Regions from separate parts of the Pseudomonas trutticola BRTCR10 genome, predicted to be linked through region 3. Evidence: predicted binding sites of a transcription regulator. Region 3 holds the regulator's gene; each other region holds the start of a gene.

Region 1 (2,267 bases), 2.1 Mb from region 3:
CGGCAATGTTCAGCGAGGTAGCACTGAACTCTTCCACCGCGCCGGCCATGCTGGTGATTTCACCGGACTGTTGCTCCATGCCTTCGTAGGCGCCGCCGGACAAACCGGACAGTGCCTGCGCACGGCTGTTGACCTCTTCCGAAGAGCGACGAATGTGCTCGACCATGGTCGACAGCGCCTGGCTCATCTGGTTGAACGCGCGGGACAGCTGACCGATCTCATCATTGCTCGACACGTTCAGACGCACGCTCAGATCACCGGCACCCAAAGCTTCGGCCTGCCGTACCAGATCGCTCAACGGCGCGAGTTTGCTGCGCAGCAGCCACACCACCGAACCCACCGCCAGCAACATCGCCAACAGGCTGCCGATCGCCAATTGCGTACCGACGCTCCAGGTCACCGCACGAATCTCGGCTTTCGGCATGCTCGCCACTACCGACCACGGGCCGCCGTCAAATGGTACGGCGATGCTGTAGAAGTCTTCCGAGGTATCGCTCCAGAACTCACCCTTGCCCGGTTTCGCAGCCAAGCCCTTGATCACCGGTACGGCTTGTTCCGGGGCCTGCACACCCGCCGGCGCCACCAGCCATTTATTCTGCTCGTCGAGCAACGCCAGCGACCCGCTCTGGCCGATGCGGAAACGCTTGAGATTGTCGAACTGAATGTTCTGCGCGTCGGTGTAGTCGAAACCGACGAACAGCACCGCAATCACCTTGCCGCTGCCATCGCGCACCGGGGTGTATTGAGTCATGTAGGAGCGATCGAACAACAAGGCGCGGCCGACATAACCCTGCCCCGCCATCAACTTCGCGTAAGCCGGGTGCGCGTGATCGAGCAAGGTGCCGATAGCGCGAGTGCCATCCTGTTTGGTCAGCGAGGTGCTGACCCGCACGAAGTCTTCGCCGCTGCGCACGAACAGCGTGGCGACGCCGGCCGTCATCTGCTTGAACTCGTCAACTTCCTTGAAGTTGTTGTTCAGCACTTCGCCGCCCAGGTGCAGGCCCGGGGTCTGGGTGCCGGCAACGGTCACCGGCTCACTCGGGTGAATGCTCAGACCTGCGCTGAAGCGCTTCTCGAACAACCCGCTCAGACGCTGGGTGCTTTCACGCAGCGTGCCGTGAAAGGTGCTCAGTTGGTCGGCCAGCAGCCGCGCCTCACTGGCCAAGTGCTCTTCACGGGTGGCGAGGTTGGCGGTATCCAGCGAACGCAGGGCGAACACCGTACTGCCGCTGATGACAATCGCCAGTATCACGGCGAGCGCGAGGCCCAGCTGCGAGGCGATCCGAGCGCGAGGTTGAGACATGGACAGCTCCTGGCCGAACTTGCCGATCCTCCTTGATCGCAGCTCGGATAATTTTCTAATGGGGGTGAATCGTGGAGACCGGCACGACGGTTCCACATGCACGTATTCGGCGGTAGAACCGAATACTTGAGCGATCAGCAGGGTTATGGCACAAGGCCGGCATTGTGGCGGCTCTAACGTTTCAGCTCAAGCGTGTTACAGCCGGCAGCGCCATGGCGCGGACTTCGCCTTGCAGGAAGTCGCTGAGGCGGCGCAAACGTTCACCTCCCGGACGGGTTTTTGGCCACACGAGGTAATAATTCAGGCCGCTGGCGACGGCGGTCGGCCACGGCAGACTCAAGCGCCCCTGCGCCACATCCTCGGCGACCATCAGCAAATCGCCCATCGACACGCCGTACCCACGAGCCGCCGCGATCATGCCCAACTCCAGGGTATCGAACACCTGCCCGCCCTTGAGCGAGACCTGATCAGACAGCCCCATGTGCTCCAGCCAACTGCGCCAGTCGCGGCGATCCGGTGTCGGGTGCAGCAACTCGGCGCTGGCCAGTCGCGCCACGTCCCAGGGCTGATCGTTCAGCAGGTTCGGCGCACCGACCGGAATCAGCTCCTCGGGAAACAGCTGGCTGGCCTCCCAGTCTGGCGGGAAATGTCCGTCGCTCAGAAGCACCGCACAATCGAACGGCTCATTGTTGAAGTCCACCGAATCCACGTCCATCCACGCGCTGGTCAATTGCACTTCGTTGCCCGGCTGCAAATGACGGAAGCGACTGAGCCGCGCCAGCAACCAGCGCATGGTCAGGGTCGACGGCGCTTTCATGCGCAGGATGTCGTCCTCGGCACGCAAGGTATTGCAAGCGCGCTCCAAAGCGGTGAACCCGTCACGGATGCCCGGCAACAGCATCCGCGCCGATTCGGTCAGTTGCAGATTACGCCCGCTGCGGTGAAACAGCCGGCAGGCGAAATG
Region 2 (2,267 bases), 3.1 Mb from region 3:
ACCGGCAATGATGTTGATCGGCAGCGCCAGCACCGTTACCACGGTCAGGGTAAACAGCGTGCGGTTGCTCTGTTCGTTGAGGTTGGCGGCGATCTCTTCCTGAAGCAGTTTGATTCGTTCGCCGAGGGCGGTGAGGTCGTTGATGATCAGTGCGAACTCCTCGGTGGATTTGCGCAGCTCCTTGACGTCCTCCTTCTGCAACCACGGCGGCGGACGATTGAGCAGGCGCAGTAAGGAACCCGGCTCCAGCGCCAGCAACCGCTGCAAGCGCACCAGCACCCGGCGGTTGGCACCGAGTTCGGCGCGGTTGGTCGACAGCCGCGAGGAGAGCAATTCATCCTCGACCTGATCGACGCTCATGCTGGTCTTGCGCACGATCTGTGTCAGCACTTCGCCCTGATCGCGCAGCAAGTGCACAAGCAGTTCCGACGGCGAACGAAAGCGCTCGCCGGCCTTCACCGACGAGCGCAGTTTATCCACCGAGTGCAACGGTTGCAGGCGCGCACTGACAATCAACTTGCTGCGCACGCAGACCCACAGCGTCGACACGTCCGAGGAAACCATGCTGCTGAGGTTGAACACCACGTCGTTGACCACCGCCAGCAATGCCGAATCGACATGCTCGATGCGCGTCGAACGCGAGCCTTCGTGCAGTGCCTCGAAAAATTCTTCGGGCAGTTGCAGATGACTTTTCATCCAGCGCTCACAGGCAGCGTGCGCCAGGTTCAGGTGCAGCCAGAGGAATTCACCGCTGTCGCTGTCGTCCTGCAAACAACGCAGAGCCGTCGCCGAATCGACTTCGCGGCCACGCTCACCGGGCAGGAAACGGAAACCGTAGAGCAAGCCAAACAGGTCAGGATCGCGATGGCTGGTATCGAGGCTGTGGTTCATGAAGGCTCGCTGCGAAGAGGGCGCGTCGATCGCGGGAATGGCAGGTTCACTGAGCCGGATCATCGCAAGCGCACATGACACTTGTGTGACTGAAAAATGACGTCAGATCAATGTCTTACCGGCGGTCGGATTTTCTTCAAGAAGCGCTCTGGCACGCCGATCACGCTTAGGTTACGTTGCGCGCGCTTGGCCATCAGCCAAGGCTCGCCGACATGGATGTCCGGCAAAATCCCACGCCTCACCGGGCGTGCCTCATCCCTGTCCTGAGTATCTTGCGATGCTGCAAAAATCCCTGAGAGCGCAAATTCTCGCCCTGCTGAGCGGCAGCTTGCTGGCGATGCTGTTGATCGCGCTGGCCTGTTTCCATTTCCTGTCCAACGGCGTGCAGAGCTACAGTCAGTTGATCGCTGGCCCGTTGCACACCTCGCAACTTATCGACGAGGCCAACCTGCAATTCAAGGTGCAGGTACAGGAATGGAAAAACGTGCTGCTGCGCGGCAAGCAACCGGCAGACCTGGCCAAGTATTGGGGCCAGTTCGAAGACCGTCAGCGCGATGTGCAGAACATCCTTGGTGAACTGGCCAGCCAGAAGGGCATCGAGCCGAGCCTGAAAAACCGCATCGAGCGTTTGCGCGAAGAGCATCGTCAGCTAGGCAGCGCCTACCAGAAGGGTCGCGATGCCTATGTCGCTGCCGGTGGCGATCCAACGGCGGGCGACACCGCCGTCAAAGGCGTCGACCGTGCGGCCAGCGATCAGATGAGCGAACTGGTCAGCGAACTGCGCAAACAGGGCACCGAACAGTCGGCGCAGATCAGTGCCGAGGCCGATCGCACCGTATGGCTCGGGTTGTTGGTAATGCTTGCTTCGGGCCTGCTGATTGGCCTGCTGAGCCTGTGGCTGGTCAACCGTAATCTGGTTGAGCCGATCCGCAAACTGATTGACTACGTCACTCAACTGAGCCGCGGCAAACTCGCCGAACGCGTGGTCAGCGACCGTCAGGATGAACTCGGCAACCTCGCCGCAGCCGCCAACACCCTGCGCGATTTCCTCGCCGACACCTTCGCCCGTTTGCAGCGCAGTGCCAGTGATCTGGACAGCGCCAGCGGCGAGTTGAATGCGATCGCCACGACCATGGCCGGCGGCACCAACGAGCAGTTCAACCGCACCGATCAAGTGGCCACGGCGATGAACGAAATGTCCGCCACCGCCCAGGAAGTCGCACGTCACGCCGCCGACGCAGCGCGGGCCGCCGACGATGCCGACCAGTCCGCCCAACAGGGTGAAAAGGTCATGCAGAGCACCATCCACAGCATCACCCAGATGCGCGGCGAAATCGCCAACACCGCCACGGTGATCCGTCGTCTGGAAGCCGACA
Region 3 (2,267 bases):
CGCTTTCCACCAGATCCATGGTGCGGTTGGCCGCGGCTTCTGTCAGCTTGACCACATAGCCCAGGCGTTCGGTGGCGTCGGTGATTTGCGACACTTCCTCAGCCTGCGGCATGTGCGGATCGATCTGGAAGTTGACGATCGCACTGTGCAGTTCACGTGTGAGCTTGCCGACTTCCTGATACAGGCCACGGTCACGGGTCTGATTGAGCTCATGGATCAGTTGCACAGCGTCGCCGAACCTGCCTTTTTCAAGGCTCTCGACCAGTTCGACCGCGTGTTTTTTCAGGGTCGACTCGAAATCGCCCTGTGAAGATTCGTTATGCTCCATAGCTCCCCCGCGCGTCATCAGCCGATGCGTTCGAAAATCTTCTCGATTTTGTCTTTCAACGCCTGAGCCGTGAAAGGTTTGACCACGTAGCCGTTCACACCGGCCTGAGCGGCCTCGATGATTTGCTCGCGCTTGGCTTCAGCGGTCACCATCAGCACGGGCAGATGCTTGAGTTTTTCATCGGCACGCACGTGGCGCAGCAGGTCGATACCGGTCATGCCCGGCATGTTCCAGTCTGTTACCAGAAAGTCGATGCTGCCGCTGTTGAGCACCGGAATGGCGGTAGTGCCATCGTCGGCCTCGACGGTGTTGGTGAACCCAAGATCGCGCAGCAGGTTCTTGATGATCCGCCGCATCGTTGAGAAGTCATCAACGATGAGGATTTTCATGTCTTTGTTCAATTCGACCTCCAAGCAGTCTTAAACGCGCCCAGCACCTGGGCGCGCCACTTCAATCAATCGGCGCAGCACTCGAAGACTGTCTGGAGCACAACAGAGCAAGACCGGTGCCGTTCATCACCGCACCAGCCTCGTTCGCAGTGTCCCCACACTGCCTTCAGCGCGCTCGCCACTCCCCCAAACGCCCCCGCAAACGGGCCGCGCACTGGCTGTGTAACTGGCTGACCCGCGATTCACTGACGCCAAGGACTTCACCGATCTCCTTGAGGTTCAGCTCTTCGTCGTAGTACAGCGCCAACACCAGTCGCTCACGCTCCGGCAAATTGGCAATCGCGTCCGCCAGCGCCGCCTGGAAGCGTTCATCTTCCAGATCGCGTGACGGCTCAAGATGAGCACTGGCGCCATCCTCGTGCAGCCCTTCGTGTTCGCCGTCCTGCAAGAGGTCGTCGAAACTGAACAAGCGGCTGCCCAGGGTGTCATTCAAAATCCCGTAGTAATCGTCGAGACTCAATTGGAGTTCGGCCGCAACCTCGTGATCTTTAGCATCACGGCCGGTTTTAGCTTCAATTGCCCGAATTGCGTCGCTGACCATACGGGTGTTGCGGTGAACCGAGCGTGGTGCCCAGTCCCCTTTGCGCACTTCGTCGAGCATCGCGCCGCGGATTCGAATGCCCGCGTACGTTTCGAAACTGGCGCCTTTACTGGCGTCGTATTTGGTCGAGACTTCGAGCAGGCCAATCATCCCGGCCTGAATCAGATCCTCGACCTGCACACTGGCCGGCAATCGCGCCAGCAGGTGGTAGGCGATGCGTTTGACCAGTGGCGCGTAACGCTCGATCAACTCGTACTGCGCGTCACGTGCCGACTTCTTGTAGTAGTTCATACCGCTGGCGGTCATAACACAGGCCCTGCCGTTTGCTGCACGAGGCGCTCGACGAAAAACTCAAGGTGGCCGCGCGGGTTGGCAGGCAGTGGCCAGGTATCGACCTTCTGCGCGATCGCCTTGAACGCCAGCGCGCACTTGGAACGCGGGAAAGCTTCATAGACCGCTCGCTGCTTCTGCACTGCCTTGCGCACGCTTTCGTCGTAGGGCACGGCGCCGACGTATTGTAGGGCCACATCAAGGAAGCGATCCGTGACCTTGGTCAACTTGGCGAACAGGTTGCGACCTTCTTGCGGGCTCTGCGCCATGTTGGCGAGGACGCGGAAGCGGTTCATGCCGTAATCGCGGTTGAGCAGTTTGATCAGTGCGTAGGCATCAGTGATCGAGGTCGGCTCGTCGCAAACCACCAGCAACACTTCCTGGGCTGCGCGAACAAAACTGACTACCGAGTCACCAATACCCGCAGCGGTGTCGATCACCAGTACATCGAGATTGTCGCCGATGTCACTGAAGGCCTGAATCAGACCGGCATGTTGCGCCGGGCTCAGGTGAACCATGCTTTGGGTGCCGGACGCGGCCGGCACGATGCGGATCCCGCCGGGCCCCTGCAACAGCACGTCGCGCAATTCGCAGCGGCCTTCGATCACGTCGGCCAGGG

Evidence for each region. Region 3 encodes FliA, which starts transcription of late flagellar genes. Its sites were predicted from a motif close to CTAAAGTTTNNNNNNNNNNNGCCGNTAA; they were not measured.
Region 1: the regulator FliA is predicted to act here: its motif matches at 1,407-1,434, upstream of ACVVH8_RS28970 (methyl-accepting chemotaxis protein).
Region 2: the regulator FliA is predicted to act here: its motif matches at 1,027-1,054, upstream of ACVVH8_RS22595 (methyl-accepting chemotaxis protein).

Annotation. Positions count from the first base shown of each region.
Region 1 covers NZ_CM149552.1:6,357,184-6,359,450, forward strand. Annotated here, with positions in the region: gene ACVVH8_RS28970 (methyl-accepting chemotaxis protein) at 1-1,303, opposite strand, end outside; gene ACVVH8_RS28975 (LysR substrate-binding domain-containing protein) at 1,485-2,267, opposite strand, start outside.
Region 2 covers NZ_CM149552.1:4,968,938-4,971,204, reverse strand. Annotated here, with positions in the region: gene ACVVH8_RS22600 (transporter) at 1-891, opposite strand, end outside; gene ACVVH8_RS22595 (methyl-accepting chemotaxis protein) at 1,169-2,267, shown strand, end outside.
Region 3 covers NZ_CM149552.1:1,861,007-1,863,273, reverse strand. Annotated here, with positions in the region: gene ACVVH8_RS08335 (protein phosphatase CheZ) at 1-328, opposite strand, end outside; gene ACVVH8_RS08330 (chemotaxis response regulator CheY) at 346-717, opposite strand; gene fliA (RNA polymerase sigma factor FliA) at 884-1,624, opposite strand; gene fleN (flagellar synthesis regulator FleN) at 1,621-2,267, opposite strand, start outside.